Linked DNA regions of Tardiphaga sp. vice304. The protein of the gene in region 1 interacts with the protein of each later gene in a pairwise test. Links are inferred from orthologs where the notes say so. Each region holds a gene or a part of one and is shown on either strand. Other genes may lie near its edges.

Region 1 (14,836 bases):
CTGTCTGTTTCGGTGCGCGTGGCGGACCGACCGGGGGTCTTAGACGTTTTTGCCATAGATGGAACATCCAGGTGTTGCGCGCGTGGCCGCACGGAACCACCCATACGAACGAAACCGCTTGTCAGCGGTTCCATCTCAAGAATCACGCGATCGGCTATTTTTTCCGGAAGCGATCCAGACGGACGACTTCGGCGCCCTCGCTGGGCTTGGCCGGTTCGTCTTCCGACGCAGTCGCGGGCACGGCGGCCGGCGCGGCAAGGGCCGACGCCGCGCTGGCGGCCGGCGTTTCGGCGTCGTTATTCGCGTCGGTTGCGGCCTCCGCCGGCTCGAACGACAGGCCGAATTGCACCGACGGGTCGAAGAAGCTCTTGATAGAGTTGAATGGCACCACCAGGCGCTCGGGAATGCCGTTGAAGGACAGGCCGACCTCGAAACGATCCTCGGTGACCACCAGGTCCCAGAATTGATGCTGCAGGATCACGGTCATCTCTTCCGGATACTGCGCCAGCAGCCGCGGCGACAGTTTCACGCCGTCGGCGGTGGAAACGAAGGTGATGAAGAAATGATGTTCGCCGGGCAGGCCGTGCTCGGCGGCGTCGATCAGGACGCGGCGCAGCACGCCGCGTAACGCGTCGCGCGCCAGCACATCGTATCGGATATGGTCGGTTGCCATCAGTCTGTCCCGTCGCGTTCGTAAGGCCAAGCGCGGGGTGGCGGCGATGCCGGGCCCGACTCGCGCCGTTTATTCGATACTACCCCGTCACGAGTCCGAGGTCAGCAGGCCAGTCGGCCCGCTGTCGCAATATAGGCGGGAAACGACGCCGGATAAAGCGGGTTTGGCCGTGGCGGCGTCTGGCACCGGCGTCCGGGCACGGGCTGGCCGCAGCTACCGTTCCCAACAGCCGGGAATTGCCTGCCCGCATTCCACGCTGCCGTGCTCGTTTAAGAGGCTGCGGCTCGGCAGATTGGCGGCTTCCGCCGCGTTGTTGGTGTGCAGCGCAACCCTTCCATTGGTTTAGCTGGCATTCTGTTTCGAAAATAGGTAGGCAGGCTCCGTCGGGAGCGGGCAACTGCTATCCAAAAGACATGGGCAACAAGCTCGCTGTAAGAGGAACGTACCAATGAGCGATGTACCGAGCCACAGGCCGGACCAGTCCGTCCTGCCAAACTGGATCAGGGGACCGCAGGATTTTTTTGGCGGCCTTGCCTTGATGGCGATCGCGGCCTTTGCCCTCTGGGCTTCAAGTGACCTGCAGGGCATGCATGGCTTCTCGTTCGGCGCCGGCACCGCGCCCCGGATGTTCGGCTACTTGTTGCTGGCTTTGGGCGCCGGCATTGTGCTGGTCGGAATCTTCACCGAAGGTCCTTCGTTGGCGGTCTATGCTTGGCGCGGACCGCTGTTCGTTTCGCTGGCGATTGTGACCTTCGCTTTCAGCATCCGGCCGATGGGCATGATCTTCTCCGCCATGGCCGCCTTCATGATTGCCGCGCTCGGCACCCATGAAACGCAGTGGAAGGAAACCTTCATCGTCGGCGTCTGCCTCACCGCGTTCTGCGCACTCCTGTTTCCCTACGCGCTGGGTCTGCCGTTGCAGATGCTGCCGTCCTTTATGATTCGCTGAGGTCGTCATGGGTGATCTGTTTTCCAATCTAGGCCTCGGCTTCGGCGTCGTCTTCCAGTTCGTGCAATGGGCGCCGCCCTTCCTCGGCGGCATGTCGATTCCGATTCCCATGAACATCCTGCTCTGCTTGATCGGCGCGCTGGTCGGCACGCTGGTTGGCGTATTGCCGGGCATCGGCACCATCGCCACGGTGGCAATGCTGCTGCCGATCACCTTCGGCCTGCCGCCGGTCGGTGCGCTGATCATGCTCGCCGGCATCTATTACGGCGCGCAGTATGGCGGTTCCACCACCTCGATCCTGGTCAACATCCCGGGTGAAGCGGGCTCCGTGGTGACCGCGCTCGACGGCTTCCAGATGGCCAAGCAGGGCCGCGCCGGCCCGGCGCTGGCGATTGCCGCGATCGGCTCGTTCTTCGCCGGTTGCGTCGCCACCGTTCTGATCGCCGTGCTTGGCGCGCCGCTGACCAAGCTCGCGCTGGCCTTTGGTCCTGCCGAATACTTCTCGCTGATGGTGCTCGGCCTGATCTTCGCCGTCGTGCTCGCCAAGGGCTCGGTGCTGAAGGCGATCGCGATGATCGTGTTCGGCCTGTTGCTGTCGATGGTCGGTTCCGACATCGAGACCGGCGCGTCGCGCATGTCGTTCAACATCCCCGAACTCGCAGATGGCCTCGGCTTCGCCACCGTGGCGATGGGCTTGTTCGGCTTTGCGGAAATCATCCGCAACCTGGATGCCGGCGGGGAGAGCGACCGCGAACTGGTGCAGCAGAAGGTCACCGGCCTGATGCCCACCAAGAAGGATATGAAGGACTCTTATCCGGCAATTCTGCGCGGCACGGTGCTCGGTTCGATCCTCGGCATCCTGCCGGGCGGCGGCGCGGTGATCGCGTCGTTTGCTGCCTATACGCTGGAAAAGAAGCTGGCGAAGGACCCGTCGCGGTTCGGTCGCGGCGCGATCGAAGGCGTGGCGGCCCCGGAAAGCGCCAACAACGCTGCGGCGCAGACCTCGTTCATCCCGCTGTTGACGCTCGGCATCCCGCCCAACGCCGTGATGGCGCTGATGGTCGGCGCGATGACCATCCACGGCATCGTGCCGGGTCCGCAGGTGATGCAGAAGCAGCCGGAACTGGTCTGGGGCATGATCGCCTCGATGTGGGTCGGCAATCTGATGCTGCTGATCATCAACCTGCCGCTGGTGGGCATCTGGGTCCGCCTGCTGCGGGTGCCGTACCGGCTGATGTTCCCTTCGATCGTGGTGTTCTGCTGCATCGGCATCTATTCGGTGAACAACGCGCCGATGGACGTCGTGCTGGCAGGCGTGTTCGGCCTCGTCGGCTACTGGCTCATCAAGCATGATTTCGAGCCGGCGCCGTTGCTGCTCGGCATGGTGCTGGGGCCGCTGATGGAAGAAAACCTGCGTCGTGCGCTGCTGATCTCCCGCGGCGATGCGACGGTGTTCTTCACCCGTCCGCTGTCGGCCACCCTGATGGCGATCTCGGCCTTCCTGCTGATCCTGGCCTTGCTTCCCGCACTACGAAAGAAGCGCGATGAGGTGTTCGTCGAGTCCGAGAACTAACCTGCGGCGTTGCGCCGCGGCCCGAAGTCGAATGGACTTCGGGCCGCGCGAGGTATTCAGTTGCTTCGAATGCGTCGCCCTGGCGATGCTAAGAAACTCTGGGAGAAACCAATGAATATGTTCCGTCGCACGCTGGCGACCGCCGGTCTCGCACTTGCCGGCCTCGGCTCGCTCGTCGCTGCTGCTCACGCGCAGGACTACCCGAACCGTACGATCACGATGATCGTGCCGTTCGCCGCCGGTGGCCCGACCGACATCATTGCCCGTATCGTCACCGCCGACATGGCCAAGACGCTCGGCCAGACCATCGTCATTGAAAACGTCGTCGGCGCCGGCGGCACCACGGCCACCACGCGCGCCGCGCGCGCCGCGCCGGATGGCTATACGCTGATCACCGGCCACATGGGCACCCATGCCGCCGCGGTGCCGCTGTATCCGAAGCTGGCCTATCACCCCGAGAAGGATTTCGAGCCGGTCGCATTGCTTGCCGGCACGCCGATCCTGATCCTGGCCAAGAAGGACTTCCCGGCCAAGGACCTCAAGGAATTCGTCGCCTACGTGAAGGCCAATACCGACAAGATGAACATGGCGCATGCCGGTGTCGGCTCGGTGTCGTATTCGTCCTGCGAATTGCTGAGCTCGGTGCTCGAGATCAAGCCGACCGGCGTGCCGTTCAACGGCACCGGACCGGCGATGAACGCGCTGGTCGGCGGCCAGGTCGATTACATGTGCGACCAGATCGTCAACGCCGTGCCGCAGATCAATGGTGGCACCATCAAGGCCTATGCGATCGCCACACCCGATCGCAATGCATCGCTGCCGAACCTGCCGACCACCACCGAAGCCGGCCTGCCGAAGTACCAGGTCTCGGCCTGGAACGCGATCTTCGCGCCGAAGGGCACGCCGCCCGAGATCGTTGCCAAGCTCAATGCCGCGGCCGCCAAGGCGCTGGATGACGAGAACGTCCGCAAGCGCCTGCTCGATCTCGGGTCCGACATTCCCAAGAAGGAAGGCCGTACCCAGGCGGCGCTAGCCGAACTGGTCAAGGCCGAAGTGGCCCGCTGGTCGGCCGTGCTCAAGCCGGCGATGTAACCCGCTCGAATATCGAGCGTTTTCAGGGGGCCGGACACACGTCCGGCCCTTTTTTCATGGGTTCGCAGGCGCGCTGTTTTTTCGGGTATAAGCGGGAATCGACATGTCGTCGGGCCGGTCCGGGGGCTAGGTTCGATACCCCGCAGCCTGCAGAAGCGACCATGAACCAGTATCACGACCTGCTCGAACGCATCCTCAGTGACGGCGCCGAGAAACACGACCGCACCGGCACCGGCACGCTGTCGGTGTTCGGCCACCAGACCCGCTTCAACCTGGCGGCCGGCTTCCCGATGCTGACCACCAAGCGGCTGCCGCTGAAGGCAATCATCCACGAGCTGTTGTGGTTTCTCGCCGGCGACACCAACATCAAATATCTCAAGGACAATGGCGTCTCGATCTGGGACGAATGGGCGGACGCCAATGGCGATCTTGGCCCGGTCTATGGCTCGCAGTGGCGCTCCTGGCCGGCCGCCGACGGCCGCGCGATCGACCAGATCGCCAATGTGGTCGAGATGATCAAGCGCAATCCGGACTCCCGCCGGCTGATCGTGACGGCGTGGAATCCCGCCGACGTCGACAAGATGGCGCTGCCGCCGTGTCACTGCCTGTTCCAGTTCTATGTCGCGAACGGCAAACTGTCGTGCCAGCTGTACCAGCGCTCGGCGGATGTGTTTCTCGGCGTGCCGTTCAACATCGCGTCCTATGCGCTGCTGACGATGATGGTGGCGCAGGTGACGGGTCTCAAGCCCGGCGACTTCATCCACACGCTCGGTGACGCGCATCTGTATTCCAACCATCTGGAGCAGGCGCGACTGCAACTGACCCGGCAGACGCGACCGCTGCCGGTGATGACGATCAATCCGGAGGTGAAGGACATCTTCGCCTTCCGCTATGAGGATTTCACGCTGCAGGGCTACGATCCGCATCCGCATATCAAGGCCGAGGTGGCGGTGTGAGCCTGAACATCCGTGCGGCCACGAACCATGACAGCGCGCTTGTTTTCAGCTTCATGTGCGAACTGGCGGAGTATCAAAAACTGTCGCACCTGGTCGATGCCACCGAGGCTACCGTCGTCGCGGCGCTGTTCGGCCCGCAGCCGCAGGTCTATTGCGACATCGCCGAATGGGATGGCGAACCGATCGGGTTCACGCTCTGGTTCCTGAATTTCTCTTCGTTTCGGGGACGGCACGGCATCCACCTCGAGGATCTGTTCGTGCGACCGGCGCATCGTGGCCATGGCATCGGCAAAGCGATGATGGTCAAGCTCGCGCAGCGCTGCATCGACAACGGCTGGACGCAGTTCGAATGGTCGGTGCTGAACTGGAATGCGCCGTCGATCGCATTCTACATGTCGATGGGGGCCAAAATGATGGATGAGTGGACGGCGTGCAAACTGAGCGGTGACGCGCTCCGGGAGCTGGCTCTGCGGGGGCAGGCGTCATGAACGTCACCCTCATCGTCGCCGTCGCCGACAACGGCGTGATCGGGCAGGGCAATGCGATCCCGTGGCGGTTGAAGTCCGACATGCAGCGCCTGAAGGCGATGACCATGGGCAAGCCGATCGTGATGGGCCGCAAGACCTTTGAATCATTGCCGCGCCGGCCGCTGCCGGGGCGGACCAATATCGTCGTTACCCGCAATCCAGACTACCAGGCGCCGGGCGCGGTGGTCACCACGTCGTTCACCGCGGCGCGCGAGCTCGCCACCGGCGACGCGCTGCGGCGTTCGGCCACGGAGATCGCCGTGATCGGCGGCGCCGAGATCTATGCGCAATGGATGGACGCCGCCGACCGGCTCGAAATCACCGAGGTGCACGCCAAACCCGCGGGAGATGCCTATTTCGCGCCGATCGATGTCTCGATCTGGGAGGAGGCCGCCCGTGTCCGCCATCCTGCCGCAGGCGAGGACAGCGTCGATTTCTCCTATGTGACATATCGTCGGCGTGACCCGCGTTAACCGCGATAACCCCTATTAACATTGACTTTGAGGACTTCGCGCTTAGTTCCTGTGGGCCAGCAGCCGCGTTGTAACGACCCGGCCTGTCCCCTATAAAGCCATCCAGATGTGGCGAGGCCGGTTTCCGGTTCGCGCAGAGGAGATTGTTGATGCCGTGGAAGAATCAAGGCGGAGGCCCGTGGAGCTCTGGTCCCAAGGGGCCATGGGGATCCGGTCCGCAATCGGCGGGTCCGAGACCGCCTGACCTCGAGGACCTGCTGCGCCGCGGCCAGGACCGGCTGCAGTCGATGCTGCCCGGCGGCTTCGTCAGCGGTATGGGCATCGCCCTGGTGCTCGCTGCCGCTTTGGCGATCTGGGGCCTGTCCGGCTTCTTCCGCGTGCAGTCCGAAGAACTCGGCGTGGTGCTGCGCTTCGGCAAGCATGTCCGCACCGTGCAACCCGGCCTGAACTACCATCTGCCCTATCCGATCGAGACCGTGCTGTTGCCCAAGGCGCTGCGCGTCTCGACCCTGAGCATCGGCATGTCGCTGATCGACGATCCTACGCGTCGCGGCCGCACCATGCGCGACGTGCCGGAAGAGAGCCTGATGCTGACCGGCGACGAAAACATCGTCGATGTCGATTTTACCGTGTTGTGGCGCATCAAGCCGGACGGCGTCGGCAACTTCTTGTTCAACATCCAGAACCCGGAAGGCACCGTGAAGGCCGTGGCCGAAAGCGCGATGCGCGAAGTGGTCGGCCGCGCCAACATCCAGCCGATCCTGACCGGCGCCCGCACCACCACCGAAGCCGGCGTGCAGGAACTGATGCAGAAGACGCTGGACGGCTACGGCGCCGGCATCCTGGTGCAGCAGGTGCAGATGCAGAAGGTCGATCCGCCGTCGCAGGTCATCGATGCGTTTCGTGACGTCCAGGCGGCGCGCGCCGATCTCGAGCGTCTGCAGAACGAAGCCCAGACCTATGCCAACCGCGTCGTTCCCGATTCGCGTGGCCGGGCGGCGCAGATCCTGCAGGTTGCCGAAGGTTACAAGGAACAGGCGATTGCCGAGGCCAAAGGCCAGAGCGCGCGCTTCCTGAGCGTCTACGACGAATACAAGAAGGCGCCGGACGTCACCCGCCAGCGCATCTATCTGGAAACCATGGAGCGGATTCTCGGCGGCGCCGAGAAGCTGGTCTATGACGGCGGCGCCAATGCGCAGGGCGTCGTGCCCTTTCTTCCCCTGAACGAACTGTCGCCGCGGCGACAGGCCCCGGCGACATCTGGCCAGCCGCAACAGCAGAGCGGGAGCACCCGATGAAGACCGGAATTTCAGGTATCGTCGCACTGATCGTGCTATTCGCCGTGATTGTCATCGGCTACAGCTCGATCTTCACGGTGCGCCAGACCGAACAGGTGCTGGTGGTCCGGCTCGGTGAGCCGGTCCGCGTGGTCACCGAACCCGGTCTGAACTTCAAGGTGCCGTTCATCGACACCGTGATCTCGATCGACAAGCGCATCCTCGATCTGGAAAATCCGGCGCAGGAAGTGATCGCGTCGGACCAGAAGCGTCTCGTGGTGGATGCGTTCGCGCGCTACCGCATCAAGAACGCGCTGCGCTTCTACCAGAGCATCGGTTCGATCCAGGCTGCCAATATCCAGCTCACCACGCTGCTCAACGCGTCGCTGCGTCGTGTGCTCGGCGAGGTGACGTTCATTCAGGTGGTGCGTGACGAACGCGAAGGCTTGATGAACCGGATCCGCGACCAGCTCGACAAGGAGGCCGACGGCTACGGCATCTCGGTGGTCGATGTCCGCATTCGCCGCGCCGACCTGCCGGAGTCGAACAGTCAGGCGGTCTATCAGCGGATGCAGACCGAGCGTCAGCGCGAGGCGGCCGAGTTCCGCGCGCAGGGCGGCCAGAAGGCGCAGGAAATCCGTTCCAAGGCCGATCGCGAAGCCACCGTGATCATCGCCGATGCCAACTCCACGGCTGAGCAGGTTCGCGGTACCGGTGACGGCGAGCGCAACCGGCTGTTCGCGGAGGCCTACGGCAAGGATGCGGAGTTCTTCGCCTTCTACCGCTCCATGACGGCCTACGAGAACGGGTTGAAGAGCAACGACACCCGCTTCCTGCTGCGGCCGGATTCGGAGTTCTTCCGCTTCTTCGCCAATCCGGCCGGCAAGCCGGCGGCGGCGCGGCCGTAAGAGACTAGGCTGTCAAGCGGCAGCGGCAACTTTGCGTTCGCTGCCGCTCTGATCTATGGATGGGGCGCGCCTTCTTCGAAGGCGCGCCCCATTTTCATAAAAGCGCTCAGGGTGCGAACGTTTCGGGAGTTGAAGTCGGATGAGGTCCATAGCGTTCGCCGACTTCCTCATCGGCATCGGTATCCTGTTCGTGCTGGAAGGCATCCTGTTCCTGGCTTTTCCCGGCTGGATGCGTCGCGCGATGAAGAGTGCGCTGGCGACGCCCGACAATATCCTGCGGATCGCCGGCATCGGCTCGGCGATCGGCGGGCTGGCCCTGATCTGGCTGGTACGCAGCTAGACCCGGGCGCCCCTCCAATACCGTCATCCTGCAAATAGTGAATCCGAATAGCGGTCCGTGCGTTGAGGCGCCGGCTTTCCGCCGCAATCCGCGGTGTTGATGGTGGGCCGTCGTGTCCCTGCGCTTGCGCGAAAGCCATGTTCGGGCGCAGTCTGGCTGCCAAATCGCGGAATCCTTCAGGAGACGTTCGTCCCATGTCCATCGCGCCCCCCGCCTTGAGCCTCCGCCTGCGCCCGTGGCTCACGGCGCTCTGCCTCGGCACCGCCGTCGCCGCCTTCTCGGCACCGGCCGTCGCCCGGGGGCCGGACGGCATCGCCGACGTCGCCGAAAAGGTGATCGACGCGGTCGTCAACATCTCGACCACGCAGACCGTCGAAGCCAACAACAAGAGCGGCGACAGCAAGAACAGTGACACCCCGCGCGGGGCGATGCCCCAACTGCCGCCGGGATCGCCGTTCGAGGAATTCTTCGACGACTTCTTCAAGAACCGCCGCGGCGGGCCGGGCGGCGACAAGAATGGCGGCCTGCAGCCGCGCAAGACCAATTCGCTGGGCTCCGGCTTCATCGTCGACACCTCCGGCGTCGTGGTCACCAACAATCACGTCATTGCGGACGCCGACGAGATCAACGTCATCATGAATGACGGCACCAAGATCAAGGCGACGCTGGTCGGCGTCGACAAGAAGACCGATCTGGCGGTGCTCAAATTCACCCCGGTGAAGCCGGTCACCGCGGTGAAGTTCGGCGATTCCGAAAAGGTTCGTCTCGGCGAATGGGTGATCGCGATCGGCAACCCGTTCTCGCTCGGCGGCACGGTCACCGCCGGCATCGTCTCGGCGCGCAACCGCGACATCAATTCCGGCCCCTATGACAGCTACATCCAGACCGACGCCTCGATCAACCGCGGCAATTCCGGCGGCCCGCTGTTCAACCTCGACGGCGACGTGATCGGCGTCAACACGCTGATCATCTCGCCGTCCGGCGGCTCGATCGGCATCGGCTTTGCGGTGCCGTCGAAGACGGCGTCGCAGGTGGTGGCGCAATTGCGCGAATTCGGCGAGCTGCGCCGCGGCTGGCTTGGCGTCCGCATCCAGCAGGTCACCGACGAGATCGCCGAGAGCCTTAGCATCAAGCCTGCACGCGGCGCGCTGATTGCCGGCATCGACGACAAGGGCCCGGCGAAGCCGGCGGGCATCGAGCCCGGCGACGTCGTCGTCAAGTTCGACGGCAAGGACGTCAAGGAGCCGAAGGACCTCTCGCGCATCGTCGCCGACACCGCGGTCGGCAAGGCGGTCGACGTGCTGATCATCCGCAAGGGTAAAGAAGTTATCAAGCAGGTCACGCTCGGCCGTCTCGACGATGGCGAAAAGCCGCAGCCGGCCTCGGTGAAGTCGATGCCGGAAGCCGAAAAGCCGGCGACGCAGAAGGCGCTGGGCCTCGATCTCACCGGACTCAGCAAGGAGATGCGCGCCAGGTTCAAGATCAAGGACAGCGTCAAGGGCGTGGTCGTGACCTCGGTCGACTCTGGCTCGGACGCCGCCGAGAAGCGCCTGAACGCCGGCGACGTCATCGTCGAGGTCGCGCAGGAAGCGGTGAGCAACCCCGCCGACGTCAAGAAGCGCGTCGATGCCTTGAAGAAGGACGGCAAGAAGTCGGTGCTGCTGCTGGTATCGAACGGCGAAGGCGAATTGCGCTTTGTAGCACTGAGCGTGCAGTAGCGGTTCTTACCCTCCCCCTTGCGGGGAGGGTGGCCGCGCGAAGCGCGGTCGGGTGGGGGTGCCACAAGCGCCGTCGCCCGCGGCACCCCCACCCCGGCCTCCACTCCCGATGATGCTCTCGCATCATCGCTCGTTCGGCCGACCCTCCCCGCAAGGGGCAGGGGAAGCCACGTCGGCCTAGCGATAGAAGTATCCATCCCCAAACGACGACGGCCTTCCGTCAGGGGAGCTGACGGAAGGCCGCGTTGGACACTTCATGGCGTGGGAGCGCTGGATGAAGTGGGGAGCTCTGAAAGCCTGGATCAGAACGGCAGCAGCACGTCCATGACCTGCTGGCCGTAGCGCGGCTGCTGGACATCGGAGATCTGGCCGCGACCGCCATAGGCGATGCGGGCCTGCGCGATCTTGGCGCTGTCGATGGTGTTGTCGCTCTGGATGTCCTCGGGGCGCACGATGCCGGCAACGATCAATTCGCGGATCTCGTAGTTGACGCGGATCTCCTGCTTGCCCTCGACCACCAGATTGCCGTTCGGCAAAAGCTGGGTGACCACGGCCGCGACGCTGGTCTGCAAGTTCTCCTGGCGTGCTACCGAGCCCTTGCCGTCGCTCGACGAGGTGCCGTCGGCCGAGAGCAGCCGGCCCGGCAGCACCGAGGCGGCCGAGCCCGACAGCAGCTTGGAGCCGGCGAAATCGGTGATCCCGGAATCCTCCTTGCTGGAGCGGCTGTGCTGGGTCTGGTTGGCGATGTTGGCCTTGTCGGTGAAGTTCACCGTCACGGTCAGAATGTCGCCGATCTGGCGCGCGCGCTGGTCCTTGAAGAAGGCGCGCGAGCCCGATCGCCATAGCGAATTGGCATTGTACGAGGCCACTTCCGGCTGCGGCATCGGCATCTGCACCGGCTTGTAGCCGGGCTGCGCCACCGGATTCTCGATCGCGGTCAGTTTCGGCTGTTCGCCGATCATCGACAGCCGCTCGATCGAGGAGCAGCCGCTGAACAGCACGGTCGTGGTCAGCAGGGTGGCGAGCAGAACGGCGCGATTATACTGGAACATCAACTTTACTCGGCGTTACGGGTGGCAGCAGAAACATTGGCAGCGAGTGCGACGGAGGCGGCGGCCTGGGAGATCTTGTCGTTGAGCTTCTCGCTGGGCGCGGGAAGCCGCGGGCCGGGGACCGCGACGGCGACCTGGCCGCGGCCGACCACCACGCCGGACACCGTGCGCTTGGACTGCAGATTGATGACGCTGACGACGTCGCCTTCGGTGCCGTTCTCGATCGCCTTGCCGCGGATGGTGAGATACAGCCCGGCGGATTCGTAGACCAGCGTCACCGCCTGGTCGCGCGTCACCAGATCGGGTTTGGCGAGATCGGCGATGCGCAGCGCCTGGCCGGCGCGCAACTGGCGGCGGACCTGCATGCCGACCGCGCGCTCGCGGCTGGCGACATCGATACCGACTTCGGATTTCGGACGGCGCTCGACGATGACGTCGGACGCCTTCAGCACTTCCTTGCTGTCGACGCCGCGCGCCAGCACGGCGGCCTCGACGGTCTCGACCGCGGTGCCGGTGAAGCGCAGCTTGGAGGCGGCACCGCTGTCGCTGCCGATCGAGAAGGTGATATCGAAACGGCCGGAGCGTGCATCGAACCGCGTCGAGACCGCCTCCAGCGCGCCGGACGAGGCAGCATCGAGCTGCAGCGTCTGCACGTCGCGGTCGAAGGTCAGCGTCAGATTGGCGGCGTCGCCGAGGCCGTTGCGATGCTGCAGCGCCTGCGCCACCTGGTTCTCGATGTCGCGGGCCTCGATGCTGCGCGACAGCCGCGTCACGGTGATGTCCATGAGGTCGCGGGTATCGACGCCGATCACCTGATGGGCACGCAGCGCCGCGATCACCTTGGCCACCGGCAGCGAGCCGACCGTGCCGAGATCCGGCGCGCGATAGATCGCGATTCCCGCGGCCGGACCTGCGTTGTCGATGACGTCGCCGATCCGCACCAGGTCGCCGGCGACGGTGACGTTGGCGCGCAGCACCGGCTGGGCCAGCACGTCTTCGCGGCTCTGGCTGTGCGCCGCATGGGCGCCGAGCGCGAACAGGGTGGTCGCGAGCAGGAGTGAACGGAAGGTCATGATCATCTGCCTCAGCGGAACATGGCGGAAGTGGATTGCAGCATCTGGTCGGCGGCGCTGATCACCTTGGCGTTCATCTCGTAGGCGCGCTGCGCGGCGATCAGATCGGAGATTTCCGAGACGACTTCGACGTTGGCCTGTTCGAGGTTGCGCTGCTGCAGGTCGCCGAAGCCGTCGATATTGGCGACGCCGTCCTGCGGCGCGCCGGAGGCCGGGGTTTCGGTGAACAGGTTGTCGCCGATCGGCTGCAGGCCGGCCTTGTTGATGAAGCGCGTCAGGCTGATGGTGCCGAGCACCTGCGGCGTCGCCGAACCCGCGACGGTCACCGACACCTGGCCGGAAGCGCTGATCGTCATGCCGGAGGAGGCGGCCGGTACCGTGATAGTCGGCTGCACCGGATTGCCTGCCGCGGTAACGATGCGGCCGGTCTGGTCGGTGGTGAACGAGCCGTCGCGGGTATAGGTGAAGGTGCCGTCGGTCATCTGGATCTTGAAGAAGCCTTCGCCGCGCACCGCGATGTCGAGATCGCCGCCGGTCGCCGCCAGCGTGCCCTGCGTCATCAGCCGCGGCGTGCCGACGGTCTTGACGCCGCCGCCGATATCGACGCCGACCGGGATGATGGTGCCCTGGTCGGAGGCCTGCGCGCCGACGCGACGGACGTGGTCGTAGACCAGATCCTGGAACGAGGCGACCTGCTTCTTGTAGCCGGTGGTCCGCATGTTCGCGATGTTGTTGGAGATGACCTGGACGTTGAGTTCCTGGGCCGCCATCCCGGTCGCTGCAGTGTAAAGAGCGCGCATGGGTGTGTTTCCTTAGGCCGCGGAATCGCCGGCGAGTTTTTCGATCGCCGATCGGCGCATGTCGGTCTGCTGCTGCAGCATCGCCGAGATTTGCGTGTAAGCACGGGTGACGTCGATCATCCTGGTCATTTCCATCACGGAGTTGACGTTGGATTTTTCGACGAAGCCCTGGGTGAGCTTCGAGGTCGTGGCGGGCAGCGGGGGCGCGCCTTCGGCGGAAAACAGGTTGGAGCCTTCCTTCTTCAGCGCGCTCTGCGCCTGCGCGAACGACACCATGCGCAGCTTGCCGCGCACTGAATCGGTGCGGTTGGTGCCTTCCTGCACGGTGACGGTGCCGTCGGCGGAGATGTTGATGTCGTGATCGGTCGGCTGGAACGTGATCGGGCCGCCGGTGCCGAGCACCGGGATGCCGGACTTGGTGACCAACTGGCCGGTCTGGCTGATCTGCATGCTGCCGTCGCGGGTGTAGCGCGGGCCGTTCGGGGTCTGCACCACCAGAAAGCCGTCGCCGTCGATCGCGACGTCGAGCGGGTTCTTGGTCTGCTCGATCGGTCCCTGCGACAGGTCCTTCAGCGTGGCTCGGTCCTGCACGAACGACACGTTGCGGTCGCGGCCGATGAAATTCGTCTCCCGCGCATTGCTGCGCAGAAATTCCTCGAACAGCGAACGGTCGGCCTTGAAACCGGTGGTGTTCACGTTGGCGACATTGTTCGCGACGACATCGAGCTGGCGCTCCAGCGTCATCTGCCGCGAAAGTCCGATGAGACTAACATTCTCCATCGTCGTTCTCCCCTGCGATCCCCGGTTCGCCCTCCCAGGCGGGCCGCGGATCCTATGAGCCGCACAGCTCTCCCAAGCCGCGGTTCGCAGAAACAGTTGCGAAGACCGTGCCAAGTCGGATTTCTTCGAAACTACAGGGGCTTGGTAGTTTTGGACGAGGCTTTGGGGGCGGCAGAAAGGTTCTGTTGACCATGTTGGCCCGGCAGATTTTTCCTAGTCGGCCGATAAACGAAAGGAACCGTTAACCATTGCGACCTAATTCTTAACCAACAGGGCCTTGGGGCGCTGGCAGTCAGTATCGCGTTGGGGCCTGCCTGGCGGCATCGAGCTCTTCCCCTATTTCCGGACGGGCAGGCGATGGCAGACAAAGAATCGGAAGACGGCGCCGCGGGCGAACCGAAACCGAAAAGCAAGCTCAAGCTGATCATCATCGCCGTGGTGGCGGTCGCCGTGCTTGGCGGCGGCGCCTGGTTCATGTTCCTGCGTTCGCCGAAGGAACAGCATGTCGAGGCGCCGAAGCCGGTGCTGCCGACCTTCGTCGACGTGCCGGACATCCTCGTGAACCTCGCCGGCCAGCCCGGCGAGCGCGTGCAATATCTCAAGGCCAAGATCGTTCTTGAACTGAAGGACGCCAAGCAGCTCGAG
Region 2 (14,904 bases), 2.5 Mb from region 1 along the record:
GCAGCCGGGCGCAAAGGTCCGTGAAATGATCGCGGCCTTCGTCGATGCCGGCACGGTTTCCGCCGCAAGCGGCATGACGATCGTGGCCGAGATCGAAAACTCGAAGGCGGCCGAGATCGTCACCATCGACCATGCCTTCACGCAGGAACGCGCGCTATCCTGGAAGTTTCAACCCATGACCGGCGGCGGCACCGTCGTGCTCGTCGAGGATATTACCGAGCGGCGCAACTCCGAAGCCCGCATCAGCCACATGGCGCGGTTCGACGAACTGACCGGCCTGCCCAACCGGATCAGCTTCCGCGACGAGATCGGTCGCCTGCTGAAGGGGGCCGATGCCGCTTCGCTGTCGGCGTTGCTGTTCGTGGATCTCGACCAGTTCAAGCAGGTCAACGATACGCTCGGTCATCCCTGCGGCGACCAGCTGTTGTGCATGGTGGCCGACCGGATCCGCGAGATGCTGCGGCACGAGGACTTCGTGGCACGGTTCGGCGGCGACGAATTTGTGGTCTTCCAGCGCGGCATCACGACCAGCCATGACGCCGCGGATCTGGCGCAGCGCATCGTCGAACGTCTCAGCGAGCGCTACGAGGTCGACAATCATCAGGTGGAAATCGGCGCCAGCGTCGGCATCGCCATGACCCAGCCCGAGGTGAGCGCCGACAGCCTGTTGAAGAATGCCGACATGGCGCTGTATCGTGCCAAGGCGTCCGGCCGCGGCACGTTCTGTTTCTTCCGAGAAGAGATGGCGCAAACGGTGGAAGCGCGCCGCGTGCTCGAACTCGACCTGCGCAAAGCGCTCGCCAACGAGGAATTCGAGCTTTACTATCAGCCGCTGGTCCATCTCAAATCCGGCCGGATATCGACCTGCGAAGCCTTGCTACGCTGGAATCATCCGGTTCGCGGAACGGTGTCTCCGGTCGACATCATTCCGATCGCGGAAGACATGGGGCTGATCGTCGACCTCGGCCGATGGATCCTGCGCAAGGCCTGCATGGAGTGCATGAAGTGGCCGGATGCGGTCAGCGTCGCGGTGAACTTCTCGTCGCAGCAGTTTCACCAGCGCGACGTCCTGGGCGAGGTGCGCTACGCGCTCGAAGTATCCGGTCTGCCGGCGAACCGGCTGGAGATCGAGATCACGGAATCGTCGCTGCTGAAGAACACCCAATGGACACATGACGCGCTGTCGCAATTGCACGCCGCTGGATGCCGGATTTCGCTCGACGATTTCGGAACCGGCTATTCGAGCCTGAGCTATCTACATAATTTTCCGTTGCAGAAAGTGAAGATCGACCGCTCCTTCCTCGAAGGTATCGATACCGATCGGCCGCTGACGCTGTTGCGCGGCGTGGCGCGGCTGAGTGCTGATCTCGGCATGTCGGTGGTGGTCGAAGGGATCGAGACCAACGAGCAGCTCGAGCTGATAAGTGCCGACGGCACGGTGACCGAAGCGCAGGGCTATCTGTTCAGCCGCCCGGTGCCGGCCTCGCGCGTCCGCCAGTTGCTGAATGCCTCGCATGGCCGGCAGCAGGACGACGAACGACAGAAAATTCTGCCGTTGCACTCGATCGCATAAGGGCGGAGCAGCAATCTGTTTCCAAATATTTTCACGTCGTCAGGCGCGATGTCATTGGATCCTTAACCCTGTTCGATACAGTTCTTTGACTTATGTTGGGAAGTTATTAACCTTCATAGGTGTTGGGATACGCGTTAGAAAGGCGTAAAATGGCTGCGGTCGAGGCGGTTGGTAAGTTCATCGGACATGGCAGCGACCTACTAGACAGAGTGGATTATCGCCTCGCGGAGACCGAAGCCGAAAAGGAAGCGATCTATCGGTTGCGCTACCGTGCCTATCTTCATGAGGGCGCCATCGAACCGCGGGACGACCGCCGACTGGCGGATCGCTTCGATGGAGCGCCGAATTCCTGGACCTTCGGCGTGTTCGTCGATGGCCAGCTGGCCAGCTCGTTGCGGATCAGCGTCGCGACCCCGGACTATCCGGACTCGCCGGCCGTCGAGGCCTTTGCGGACATTCTGAAGCCGGAACTGGCGCTCGGCAAGACCATCGTCGATCCGAACCGCTTCGTGGCCGAGCCGACGCTGAAGCTGCCGCATCTGCCCTACATGACGCTGCGGCTGGCTTACGTTGCTTGTTCGTACTTCAATGCCGACCTTGGTACCGCCACCGCGCGCGCCGAGCACCAGGCGTTCTATCGCCGGGTCTTTTTGCACGAGCCGCTGTGCCCGCCGCGTCCCTATCCGACGCTGACCAAGCCGCTGGGTCTGATGGCGGTCAACTTTCCGGCGCTGCGCGAGAAGGTGTTTGCGCGCTATCCGTACTTCCGCTCCAGCTTCTTCGAGCGGCGGATGCTGTTCGAACGCAACGGCCTGCATGCCTCGCCGGCGCTCGGCGGCCCCGAGTTCCCGGTCGATCCGGCTGCGGCGTGTTCCGTTCGGACCGGCTGAGGTCGCCCGCCTGCGGTCAGCCGCCCTGCGGGCACCCGGGGCGCCGCGCCGGCTGGGCATCGTTCACCATCGCGCCACATTTACACCCCATTAACCATCAGGTGGCTTTTCGGGGACGTGTGGCTTTTGATGGGTTTTGGCAACACTCCATCAAGGTTGACGGAACGTTCGCTTAACCAACGCCCTGTAGACCAAACACAGTTGGACAAAGCGCGAGCGTGGAGGCTCCGAAATGAAACCTCAGATGCGAATCCTCCAGGGATTAAAACTGGCTGCGGTACTTGCCGTGGCGCTTTCGATGGGCGCTTGCGCCAACAAGAATCCGCTGGGCGGCGATGGCGCCGGCGGCATGGCCAATGCAGCGTCGCCGGGCAGCCAGCAGGACTTCGTGGTCAATGTCGGCGACCGCGTGTTCTTCGAGAGCGATCAGACCGAGCTGTCGCCGCAGGCGATCGCCACGCTGGAGAAGCAGGCGCAGTGGCTGCAGCAGTATAACCGCTACGCCTTCACGATCGAGGGCCATGCGGATGAACGCGGCACCCGCGAGTACAACATCGCGCTCGGCGCCCGCCGTGCCCAGTCGGTCCGGACCTTCCTGGCCTCGCGCGGCATCGATGCCAGCCGGATGCGGACCATCTCCTACGGCAAGGAACGCCCGGTCGCGGTCTGCAACGACATCTCGTGCTGGTCGCAGAACCGCCGCGCCGTTACCGTGCTGAACGCCGGCGCCTGAGCCAGAGCCTCGATAACAGCGAACGGCGTCTGCCATGCGGCAGGCGCCGTTTTTGTTTGATGCGGCGGCTTTGCCGCTGTCGGAAGACACATTTTCGGCGTAGTGAAATTCTCATCGTGATGCGCGCCGATGGGGCGTGAAACCAATCATTCTCAGGCACACATGTCATCCAGATCTCATTGGTTCGCCGGCGCTGCGTTCTTCTCCCTTGTACTCGTGACCGCTTCGCCTGTGTCCGCGCAGTTGTTCGGTCAACCGGCGCCGCGTCAGCCGGACTACAGCCAGCAGTCGGGCGACGACGATGCCGATCAGGGGATGCAGATCGAGCGGCTGCAGAGCCAGCTGCGGAAACTCACCGGGCAGAACGAAGAGCTCCAGTTCCGCAACCGCCAGCTCGAGGAGCAGTTGCGCCAGTTGCAGGCCGGCGCGCCGCCGGCGGGCGCGCGTCCCAACGTCGCCGCAGCCCCCGTGCAGGCCGCGCCTGTGCAGGCCGCGCCGGCGCGCCAGCAGCCGCTGCAGCCGCAGGTCTATGATCCGCAGCCGCCGGTCGCTGCCGCCGCGCCGGTCGTGCAAGACCCCGCGCCGCCGCAGCGCGGCGGACGGCGCAACGATGCCTTCGATCCCAATGCCAATCCGAATGCGCCGGGCGTGCCGCGCGCGTTGGGCGGCGGCGGGCAGCCGATACCGTCCACCGCGCCGGCGGCGATGCCCAACGCCCGCGGGGCAGGGGAGCCTCTGCCGCTCGACAATGCCGCGCCGGCCGCAGCCGGCGCGGGCCTCACGACGCTGCCGCCCGGCAGCACGCCCAAGGACGAATTCGATCTCGGCATCGGCTACATGCAGCGTCGTGATTACGCGCTGGCCGAAGAGACCATGCGCAACTTCGCGCAGAAATATCCGACCGACCCGCAGCTCGCGGATTCGCAATATTGGCTCGGCGAAAGCTTCTTCCAGCGCCAGAAGTATCGCGACGCCGCCGAGGCTTTTTTGGGGGTCACCACCAAGTTCGATACGTCGGCCAAGGCGCCGGACGCGCTGCTGCGGCTCGGGCAGTCGCTGGCGGCGCTGAAGGAAAAAGAGGCGGCCTGCGCCGCCTTCGGCGAAGTGCTGCGGAAATATCCGCGCGCCTCAGGCAGCGTGAAGACCGCGGTAGACCGCGAGCAGAAGCGCGTTAAGTGCTAGGGTTTGATTCTTGCATTTGAGCTGCCGCGACGCACTGGCGGTGCGCTCCCTCTCCCCTCTAGCGAAGCTTCGCTTCGCGCGGGGGGAGAGGGCTGGGGTGAGGGGGCACCGGCCTATCGGTGGCGCTTAGCCCCCTCACCCGGATTGCTATGCAATCCGACCTCCCCCCAACGGGGAGAGGTGACACAACATGGCCTTCCGATGCGAGACGACGACTCATCGCCCATCCCGGCCCGCGAAGCGAAGCAGCTATTCGCCGACTGGCAATCCGCTCCGGCACTGATCCTGGCCGTGTCCGGCGGACCGGATTCGGTCGCGCTGCTGTGGCTGGCTGCGCGCTGGCGACGCGCGTTGAAACGCGGGCCGGCGCTGCTGGCGGTCACGCTCGACCATGGTCTGCGGCCTGAAGCGGCGCGTGAGGCCCGCGACGTCAGGAGACTGGCGGCGTCGCTCGATATCCCGCATCGCACCTTGCGCTGGACCGGCGCCAAGCCGTCGGCCGGACTGCCCGCCGCGGCCCGCGAGGCCCGCTACCGATTGCTGGCCAGGGCCGCCAAACGGCACAAGGCAACGCATATCCTGACCGCGCACACCCGCGACGACCAGGCCGAAACCCTGCTGATGCGGATGGCGCGCGGCAGCGGACTGGCCGGACTTGCGGCGATGGCGCGGCAAACGCGGCTCGACGGCGTGGTGCTGGCGCGCCCGTTTCTGGGCGTGCCCAAGGCCCGGCTGATCGCGACGCTGGCGAAGGCGAAGGTCGGATTTGCCGAGGACCCGACCAACCAGGATCCGCACTTCACCCGGCCGCGCTGGCGCGCGCTGATGCCGAAGCTCGCCGCCGAGGGTTTTGATTCGCGCAATCTGGCGCGGCTGGCGACGCGGCTGGCCCGCGCCAATGTCGCGCTGGAAGGGCTGGTCGACGGCGCCGAACAATTCCTGGCGCTGAGAAGCGGTGCCGCCCGGCCCGGCATCGACGCCTGCGGCTTCGCTGGTCTGACCGAGGAAGTCCGTCTTCGCCTGCTGCTGCGGATGATCGGCCGGGTCGGACATGAGGGCCCGGCCGGCCTCGGGCAGGCCGAGGCGCTGCTGGCCGCGATCGATCGGGCCATGCTGGCGGCAAACAAAGGTATCCGGTTGAAGCAAACGCTGGCTGGTGCGTTGATTACGCTCTCCCACGACCGGCTGCGAATCGATCCCGCGCCGCGGCGCCGGCGCCGGGATTGATCCAAAGCAACGGCCCGGCCGGCCAATGGCTTAACCACGGCGGCGTGACCGCCATGATTTAAACCGGATGCCGGGCTACATGCGTTAAATAGTCCAGTCTGGTTCCCTTGGCAGCGCGCTCTGTCGCACCTAGATTGTATCCAACCGACCCAGGGTAATTCCCTTGAGGCGACCCAAGGGAATACGGCCGCGATCCGCGCGGCGACGAAGGAAGATCGATGAACGCGAACCTGCGCAATTTCGCCCTCTGGGTCATTATCGTTTTGTTGTTGCTGGCGCTGTTCACGCTGTTCCAAAATCCGGGACAACGCGCCGCCTCGCAGGACATCTCGTTCTCGCAACTGTTGAGCGAGGTCGATCAGAACAAGGTCCGCGACGTCGTGATCCAGGGGCCGGAGATTCACGGCACCTTCACCAACGGTTCCAGCTTCCAGACCTACGCGCCTTCCGACCCGACGCTGGTGAAGCGCCTGTATGACGGCAAGGTCTCGATCACCGCCAAGCCGCCCGGCGACAACGTGCCGTGGTTCGTCTCGCTGCTGGTCTCCTGGCTGCCGTTCATCGCGCTGATCGGCGTGTGGATCTTCCTGTCCCGTCAGATGCAGGGCGGCGCCGGCAAGGCGATGGGTTTTGGAAAGTCGCGCGCCAAGATGCTGACGGAGGCCCATGGCCGCGTCACATTTGAAGACGTCGCCGGTGTCGATGAAGCCAAGCAAGACCTGCAGGAGATCGTCGAATTCCTGCGCGACCCCGGCAAGTATCAGCGCCTCGGCGGTCGCATTCCGCGCGGCGTGCTGTTGGTCGGCCCTCCCGGTACCGGCAAGACGCTGATCGCGCGTGCGGTCGCCGGCGAAGCCAACGTGCCGTTCTTCACCATCTCGGGTTCCGACTTCGTTGAAATGTTCGTCGGCGTCGGCGCCTCCCGCGTCCGCGACATGTTCGAGCAGGCCAAGAAGAACGCGCCTTGCATCATCTTCATCGACGAAATCGACGCGGTCGGTCGTCATCGTGGCGCCGGTCTCGGCGGCGGCAATGACGAGCGCGAGCAGACCCTCAACCAGTTGCTGGTCGAGATGGACGGCTTCGAGGCCAATGAAGGCGTGATCCTGATCGCCGCGACCAACCGTCCGGACGTGCTGGATCCCGCTCTGCTGCGTCCCGGCCGCTTCGACCGCCAGGTCGTGGTGCCGAATCCGGATGTCGTCGGCCGCGAGCAGATCCTCAAGGTTCACGTCCGCAAGGTGCCGCTGGCGCCGGATATCAACCTCAAGACCATCGCACGCGGCACCCCGGGCTTCTCCGGCGCCGACCTGATGAACCTGGTCAACGAAGCCGCTCTGACCGCCGCGCGCCGCAACAAGCGCATGGTGACGCAGAGCGAGTTCGAAGAGGCCAAGGACAAGGTGATGATGGGCGCCGAGCGCAAGTCGCTGGTCATGACCGAGGAAGAGAAGATGCTGACGGCCTATCACGAGGGCGGTCACGCCATCGTCGGCCTCAACGTCATCGCCACCGACCCGATCCACAAGGCGACCATCATCCCGCGCGGCCGTGCGCTGGGCATGGTGATGCAGCTGCCGGAACGCGACAAGCTGTCGATGTCGCTGGAGCAGATGACCTCGCGCCTCGCCATCATGATGGGCGGCCGCGTCGCCGAAGAGCTAATCTTCGGCCGCAACAAGGTCACCTCGGGTGCGTCCTCCGATATCGAGCAGGCCACGCGCCTGGCCCGCATGATGGTGACGCGCTGGGGCCTGTCGGAAGAACTCGGCACCGTGTCGTATGGCGAGAACCAGGATGAAGTGTTCCTGGGGATGTCGGTGTCGCGCACCCAGAACGCGTCGGAAGCCACCGTGCAGAAGATCGACAGCGAAATCCGCCGTCTGGTCGAGGAGGGCTACAACGAGGCCACCAAGATCCTGACCGAGAAGCGCGCCGACCTCGAAGCCCTCGCCAAGGGCCTGCTCGAGTTCGAGACGCTGTCGGGCGACGAGATCACCGATCTCTTGAACGGCAAGAAGCCGAACCGCGAATCCGTGCTCGAGCCGACTGGCCCGCGCACCTCCGCGGTGCCGCCCGCCGGCAAGCCGCGTCCGCGCCCCGACGCCGGCCTGGAGCCGCAGCCGCAGGCGTAAGTTCGACGCATCGACGATTGCAAAACGCGGCCGCAAGGCCGCGTTTTTTGTGGGCATGGCCCGCCGGGTACGTGGCGCGCGCTGGCAGAAGACGAGAAGCGCGCCCGACGTCCTGTTCAGCCGCGCGGAATCGTGCTTCGCGCGGTCTCGTCGTAAGGCCATAGCTCGGAATAATCCGGCGCCGCCGCCGTCAGCCGCCGCCCGTGGGCGGGCACCACGCGGTCGGCCTGCGGGCGGCTGACGATCTCGTTGATGGTCCGCGCGTTGAACACGATCAGCCGTGCCGCGGCGCCTTCTGCGATCTGCCCGTGGTTGCCGAATCCGGTGATGGCCGAGGGCATCGCGCCGACCAGCGAGGGCGCCTGCGCCAGCGGATGATCGACATGCAGGATACGCACCGCCTGCCGAAACGTATCGACCATGTCATGGTCGCCATAGGCGTAGAAACTGTCGCGGCAATTGTCGCCGGCGGCGGCGACGCGGATGCCGCGCGCCAGCATCTCGTGCACCACGGTGACGCCGCGCCAGCGCGGCGTGCGCCCGGGCTGGCGGCCCTGCAGATACATGTTCACCGTCGGCAGCGTGACGATCGCAATCTCCGCCGCCGCCAGCAGGTCGAGCGTGCGGTCGATCTCGCTGTCGTCCTGCAAGGCGAGGCTGCAGCAATGCCCGCACACCACGCGGCCCTTGTAACCGTGTCGCAGCGCCGCGCGGGCGATATGAGGCAGCGAGGCTGCCGTCCGGTCGCCGGTCTCGTCGACGTGCAGGTCGATGTCGAGGTCGTGCCGGATGGCCAGCGCGAACAGCCGGTCGAGCTGCGCCTCGATGTCGGCGCCCGGTGCGCCATGGCTGCCAACCGCCGGTCGCGTGACGCCGCCGATCAGCCCGCCGGATTCGCTGACAATCGCCGCAATCCGGTCGCCGAAGCCGTCCATCAGCGTTTCCAGCGGGCACAGCGACACCATCTGCAGGTCGACCCGGCCGGCCCACTCGCTCCGCATCTCGCGCAGCACCGTCCAGCTTCGCTCGGCGCTGTCGGGATAGGTGTCGAGATGGGTCCGGATCGCGGACACGCCATGCGCTTCTGCGCAGCGCAGCCCGAAGTCGATGCGGCGGCGCAAATCCGCCACCGTCCAGTTCGGCCGGTCGGCGGTGGCGCCGAGCCGCGCATTGTTGAAGGTGCCGTCGATGTTGGGGCTGCGTTCGACCGAATGGCCCTTGTCGAGATGCGTATGCATGTCGATCAGGGTCGGCCACACCTGCCGACCGCCGAGATCGACGCGGGCGCCATCCGTATCCGCCACACCGGCCGCAACGATGCGCGCGATCTTGCCGTCTTCGATCAGGAGATCGGCGCGCGCGACGCCTTCGGTATCGTAAAATCCAGGCAGGCTTCGATCGGCTAAAAGACACGCAGGCACGCGTGCAGAAGTAAGCCAATAGCGTGACTTATCGGGCCACGCGATGTCGGCGAACGGAACTGTCATAATGACGCAAAACCTTTGTACGTCTGCGGGAAATGCGGGCCTATGCCGCGCGCTGCCTGCAACGTAGCGAGGATGCGCCGTTCAGCCAAGCATGACGCCACAGACCTCGCCGTCGATGAAGCCCTCGCCCAGACCCGCTTCACCCATTTCGGCTATCTGGCCTGGCATTTAAATCTTCCTCAACGCCGGTAATGGCATGCTCGGCGCGCAAGCGTATGGGGAATGGCCGATGACGGCAGAAGTTCTGGCTCCGGTACCTAACGACACGGCGCTTCCCAAGCCGCTCGTCAATGTCTGCTTTCTGCTGGCGGTGCTGCATGCGGCGTTCTTCGCGGCGTTCTATGGCCGCGGCTGGATCTTCGACGACAGCCGCTTCAACCTGCCGACCGACTTCATCAACGTCTGGTCGGCCGGCAAGCTCGCGCTCGACGGCCATCCGGCGCAAGCGTGGGACTGGGCGATCCAGAAGCAGCTCCAGCTCGGCGTACTCGGGCAAGACTATCCCGGCAACTTCGCCTGGCACTATCCACCGCCGTTCCTGATGATTGCCGAACAGCTGGCGCGGCTGCCCTACCGGCTGGCGTTTGCCGGTTGGGCCGCGGTCAGCTTCCTGCCTTATCTCGTGGTGATGCGCGCCATCGTCGGGCGGCCGTTCGGGTGGCTGCTGGCGGCGGCCTTCCCGGTGGTGCTGACCAATACGCTGGTCGGGCAGAACGGCTTTCTCACCGCCTCGCTGATTGGCGGCGTGTTGCTGCTGCTGCCGAGCCGGCCGGTATGGGCCGGCATCTGCCTCGGGCTGTTGAGCTACAAGCCTCAATATGGCCTGCTGTTTCCGCTGGTGCTGATTGCCGCGATGCAGTGGCGGGTGTTCGTCGCGGCCGGCGTGACCACGGTGCTGCTGGCCGGCGTGTCGTGGCTCGCTTATGGCACCGAGAGCTGGCAAGCCTTCTTCCACTGGATGCCGATGTTCTCGCAGGCCTTCCTCACCGATGGCCTTGCGCCTTGGGGCAAGTTGCAGAGCATTTTTGCCCTGGTACGCTACTTCGGCGGCAGCGAGGCGCTCGGTTGGACGTTCCAGTGGATCATGAACGCGGCGGTTGCCGGGCTGCTGGTGGTGCTGTGGCGCAGCCGCGTGCGTTACGAATGGAAGGCCGCGGCGCTGGCCACCGGCACGCTGCTGGTGACGCCGTATCTGTTTCTGTACGACGTGATGGTGCTGGCGATCGCAGCCGGATTCATCGTCCGCGTCGGACTGGCCGAGGGGTTTGCGCGCTATGAACTGCCGGGGCTCGGCGTTGCGGCGGTACTGCTGATCGCGTTTCCCGCGGTCGGCGCGCCGACCGGCTTTTTCGCGACGCTGATCGTGGCGGCGCTGATCGCACGGCGTTGCGGATTATGGCAGGGCCGGGCGCTGGCGAGCCGTTTCGCGCCCGAAAGCTAACTCTACAGCCGATGTTCGATCGCCAGCCGCACCAGTTCGGCGGGGGTGCGCAGGCCGAGCTTGTGGCGCATCATCGAGGAGGTGTTGGCGATTGTCTTGTAGGAGGCGTGCACCAGCCAGGCGATTTCGGTGAGGCTCTTGCCGGCGGCAAGCAGGCGCAGGATCTCGATCTCGCGGGTGCTCAGCTTGCCGAGCCGGTCGTCGAGCCTGGCGAAGGCGATGCTGCGCGCGGTGGCCGGCGCCAGATAGACGCCGCCGCGGCCGACCTCGCGGATCGCATCGACCAGATCCTGTGGATCGCCGGATTTTGAAACATAGCCCTTCGCGCCGGCCCCGATCGCCCGCACCGCGAAGGCGGGATCGTCATTCATGCTGAACATGATGAGCTTCGCGTCGGCGTCGCGCGCCAGCAGCCGCCGCGCCAGCTCGAAGCCGGAGACGCCGGGCAGGTTGATATCGAGCACACAGATGTCGGGCGGCTGCGCGACGAAAGCGGCTTCGCCGGCGTCGGCATCGGCCGCCTCGACCACCTCGATGTCGCCATCGCCGGCCAGCAGCGCGCGGCAGCCGGAGGCGACGATCGGATGGTCATCGACAATCAGGATACGCATCGAACCCATTCGCGGATACATTCCGGTTGGCGTCATCTGCTCGCGCAAGTAGAACGTTGCTACACTTTGCTGTCAATGGATCTACATGTTGCAGAGCGGCGAAACCCGATGTGGAGCATTCTTTCGTTGCAAGCCCGGTTGACCTTGTTGCTGGCGCTGGTGCTGACAGCCGGGCTGCTGATCAATGTCGGCCGTCTCGTGCTGGAGGCAGCTCCGCGCGTAGCCGCGGAGGATCGCAGCGTGGTCCGGCTGGCGCACGAACTGATCGCGGTGCTGGTGGTCGATCTCGGAGATGCGCCGGATCCGGACGTGCGGCTGGCGCGGATCGTCGGCGATCTCGGCCGGCTGCGCCATGTCAGGATCACTCATGAAACGGAAGGCGGTAAGCCGGCTGTCGTCGCGCCGCGCCGCGACGCAGTAACGGCGCCGCCGTCATGGTTCGTGCGAATGGTGCATCCGGAACAGACGTCGGAGAGAGTGCCGGTGGTCGTGAACGGCCGCTCGCTCGGCGCGCTGCTGATCGCGTCCGATCCGGTCGATGAAATGGCGGAGATCTGGAACGGCATCGTGACGCAGATCGAACTCGGGCTGGCCATCGCTCTGGCGCTGTTCGCGATCACCGTGCTGGTGGTCCGCCGGGCGCTGGCGCCGTTGCGGCAGATCGCCGATGCGATGCGGACCATTGAAGGCGGCGACTACGCGATCCGGGTTACCCCCGCAGGCTCGCCCGAACTGGCCGATATCTGCGTGCGCGTGAATCATCTGGCAGCCGCACTCGGCGAGGCGGTCGAGGACAAGCGCCAGTTGGCCGAGCGGGTGGTATCGCTGCAGGACGAGGAGCGCCGCGAGATTGCAAGGGAGCCGCACGACGAATTCGGGCCGTTCCTGTTTGCGCTGCGCGCGCATGGCAGCGCGTTGCTGCGCATCGCGGGATCGGCCGCGCCGGATGTCGCGGCGATCCGCAGCCATGGCGAGGCGATGCTGGCGCAACTCATGCAGTTGCAGCAGCTCAATCGCCGCGTGCTGGAGCGGCTGCGTCCGGCGGGGTTGAGCGAATTGGGGTTGCGCGAGGCGCTGGGCGCGCTGCTGCGCTGGTGGCGCGAGGCACATCCCGATGTTGCCGTGGAGATGCACCTGGCGCCCATCCTCGGCGCGATCAACGACACCGTCGAACTGACGATCTACCGCGTGGTGCAGGAGGCACTGACCAACGTGTTCCGTCATGCCGGCGCCACCCGCGTTATTGTGACGATTTCGCCCGGCGTGGATGCGGTGTCGGTGCGGGTGCAGGACGATGGCGGCGGCCTCGGCGCCGACCACCGCCTCGGTTTCGGCCTCACCGGCATGCGCGAGCGCGTGCTGGCGCTGGGAGGCACGGTGAAGGTGATCTCGGCGGAGCAGGGCGTAGTGGTGCAGGCGATGATTCCGACGGAGCGTCGGTCCATGCGTAGCCTGGATGAAGTCGGCGACGCTTAGCGGCGGCGACGCAATCCGGGACTGCGTCATGTGATGGGCCGGCCCCGGATTGGCATCCGGCTACGTACAAACAGGCGGCCCGGCCGTCTCAAAACCGGGCCGCCAGTCTTCGCGGATGGGTCGTCGCGGCGCGTGGGTCGCCGCTACAGCCTCACCCGTATGCCGCCGTAGATCGCGAATGGCGACCCCGGCACTTCGGTGCGCTGGTCGGTCAGCGCGATGGGCAGGCCCGCCTTGGCCGTGCCATCGGGCCCGAAATAGGTGCCGAACAGTGAATATTGCTTGTTGAACAGGTTGTTGACGACGCCGAACAAAGTGACGTTGCGGCTCACCTCGAACGAAGTGTGCAGATTGACGACCGCATAGGACGGCAGCAGCGGGTTCTGGTTGCCGTCGTCCCCGACATAGAGCCGCTTCCCCACCGCGACGACGTCGCCGCCGAGCTTCCATTGCGGCGTGATCCAGTAATCGAGACCGGCCTTGAACTGGTGCTGCGGGATGCCGGGAATGCGGTTGCCGGAGGTGACGCGGACGTTGCCGCTGGCGTCGGCTAACGGATTGTTCGGCGAGGCGAGGTCGCCGTCGAAGCGATAGGTGGCGTCGATATAGCTGTAGCCGGCATAGGCCAGCCAGCGCTGCGACTTGTACTCCGCTCCAAGCTCGATGCCCTGGCGCCGCGTCTCCGGGACGTTCTGGTAATAGCCGCGGCCCTGGATGAACGAGGCCAGGCTGACGATATCGTTCTTGCTGTCGGTGCGGAACCAGCCCGCCTTCCATTCGAGACGGCCGTCGGCGAATGGCGACGTGCCGCGCAGGCCGGCTTCATAGGTGTGGCCGACGACCTGCTGCAGCGGTGGGTCGGATACCAGGAAGTTTTCCAGCAAGCAGGGCTTGGCCGGATTGGAGCAGCCGAGCTCGAGCGGCGTCGGCGCGCGGTTGGATTCTGAATATCCGCCATAGACGGTGATCCACGGCGCGATCTTGTAGGTCAGGCCGACCACCGGGTTGAAGCGCGAAAAGGAGTGATCGCCGTTGAGGTCGGGGCTGGTGCCGAGCACGTCGCGGATGCCGATCCTGGCGACGTTGTAGCGGCCGCCGGCGGTCGCGGCAAACTTGTCGGTAATATCGAAAGTGTCGGTGACGTAGAGGCCGTAATAGGTGTTGGTGGTGTCGATCGTCACCGGCGTGTAACCGACATTGCCGAGCGTATGTATGACCGAGCCGTTGCCTGGGATCGCCGGATTGACCGTGATCGCGAGGTCAGGATTGATGAAGCCGAGCGTCGAGGTCGCGGCAAAATTGGTCGCGCCGCGGTCGACGCTGCCGCCGACTACGAAGTGGTTGCCGTGGCCGAAAATCTTGTCGTCGTTGGTCGCCTGCAGCGAACCGCCATAGGTGTCGGACTTCGTATTGGTGCGATCGATCGTGCCATAGGGGACCGTTGCGCAGGTGTTGCCGGCGCCGGGCGGGCAGGGGATCGGCTGGTTCGCGGCATTGAGGATCGCGAACTGGTTTCGGAAGGCGAGTGCCGCCGCGCCGGTGAACGGCGCCGGGCGCGGAAAGCCGTCGTCCTCAAGGCACAGGCGGCCGGCGAACGACGAAGAATTGCTACAGCGTTCGACCTCAGCGGCGTTGCCATCGACGTGGTCCTGCCGAAAGAACCGGCCATACAGATTGCCCTGCAGCGACCATGTGTCGGTGACGGCGTACTTGCCGTTGACGCCGACCAGCGCCATCTTGTTATCGGTGGTCTGCGGCGTCGTGTAGATCTGATCGCGGCCGAGCGCTAGCAATTGCACCGGCGTCGCTGCCGCCACGCCGAACGAACTCGACGACACCGCGCCATAGAAATGTAGTTCGGCGCGGTCGTCGCGCCAGCCGATGTCGCCAAAGAAGCGCCCGAGCTTCGCCGGCGATTGTCGGCGCCAGCCGTCGTCGGTCAGGCCCTGGGCGGCGATGTAGACGCCCCAATTGCCCATCTCCGCGCCGTATTGCAACCCGCCCTGGCCGCGGCCGAACGAACCACCCTGGCCTTCGACCTCAAGGCCCTGATAGGTGAAACCGTTCTTGGTCTGCAGGCTGATCGCGCCGCCCAGCGCGTTGAGGCCGAACACCGGATTATTGGTGAAGATGTCGGCGCGCGCTATCG

What was found.
Region 2: the proteins of hflK (region 1) and ftsH interact in binary tests that used the Escherichia coli proteins (3 or more experiments, as listed by UniProt). The link is inferred for Tardiphaga sp. vice304 from one-to-one orthologs.

What each region holds. Positions count from the first base shown.
Region 1 is NZ_CP041402.1:2,273,160-2,287,995, forward strand. Bases 5,549-8,466 are described here. They hold hflK (FtsH protease activity modulator HflK), read left to right. Parts: upstream 5,549-6,392; coding sequence 6,393-7,541; downstream 7,542-8,466. Other genes in these bases: FNL56_RS10815 (GNAT family N-acetyltransferase), read left to right, coding at 5,549-5,731; FNL56_RS10820 (dihydrofolate reductase), read left to right, coding at 5,728-6,243; hflC (protease modulator HflC), read left to right, coding at 7,538-8,428. In the rest of the region: fumC (class II fumarate hydratase), read right to left, coding at 1-56; FNL56_RS10790 (SspB family protein), read right to left, coding at 155-673; FNL56_RS10795 (tripartite tricarboxylate transporter TctB family protein), read left to right, coding at 1,122-1,622; FNL56_RS10800 (tripartite tricarboxylate transporter permease), read left to right, coding at 1,630-3,195; FNL56_RS10805 (tripartite tricarboxylate transporter substrate-binding protein), read left to right, coding at 3,307-4,287; FNL56_RS10810 (thymidylate synthase), read left to right, coding at 4,449-5,243; more of FNL56_RS10815, read left to right, coding at 5,240-5,548; FNL56_RS10835 (DUF2065 domain-containing protein), read left to right, coding at 8,568-8,768; FNL56_RS10840 (Do family serine endopeptidase), read left to right, coding at 8,963-10,486; flagellar basal body L-ring protein FlgH, read right to left, coding at 10,789-11,538; flagellar basal body P-ring formation chaperone FlgA, read right to left, coding at 11,544-12,611; flagellar basal-body rod protein FlgG, read right to left, coding at 12,623-13,411; flagellar basal-body rod protein FlgF, read right to left, coding at 13,424-14,191; flagellar basal body-associated protein FliL, read left to right, coding at 14,549-14,836.
Region 2 is NZ_CP041402.1:4,743,279-4,758,182, reverse strand. Bases 5,296-8,281 are described here. They hold ftsH (ATP-dependent zinc metalloprotease FtsH), read left to right. Parts: upstream 5,296-5,823; coding sequence 5,824-7,740; downstream 7,741-8,281. Other genes in these bases: FNL56_RS22660 (cytosine deaminase), read right to left, coding at 7,857-8,281; tilS (tRNA lysidine(34) synthetase TilS), read left to right, coding at 5,296-5,605. Outside these bases: FNL56_RS22690 (putative bifunctional diguanylate cyclase/phosphodiesterase), read left to right, coding at 1-1,573; FNL56_RS22685 (N-acyl amino acid synthase FeeM domain-containing protein), read left to right, coding at 1,723-2,463; peptidoglycan-associated lipoprotein Pal, read left to right, coding at 2,696-3,196; tol-pal system protein YbgF, read left to right, coding at 3,359-4,378; more of tilS, read left to right, coding at 4,580-5,295; more of FNL56_RS22660, read right to left, coding at 8,282-9,227; FNL56_RS22655 (glycosyltransferase family 87 protein), read left to right, coding at 9,457-10,668; FNL56_RS22650 (response regulator transcription factor), read right to left, coding at 10,671-11,279; FNL56_RS22645 (ATP-binding protein), read left to right, coding at 11,388-12,755; FNL56_RS22640 (TonB-dependent receptor), read right to left, coding at 12,899-14,904. UniProt on the Escherichia coli protein: Acts as a processive, ATP-dependent zinc metallopeptidase for both cytoplasmic and membrane proteins. Plays a role in the quality control of integral membrane proteins.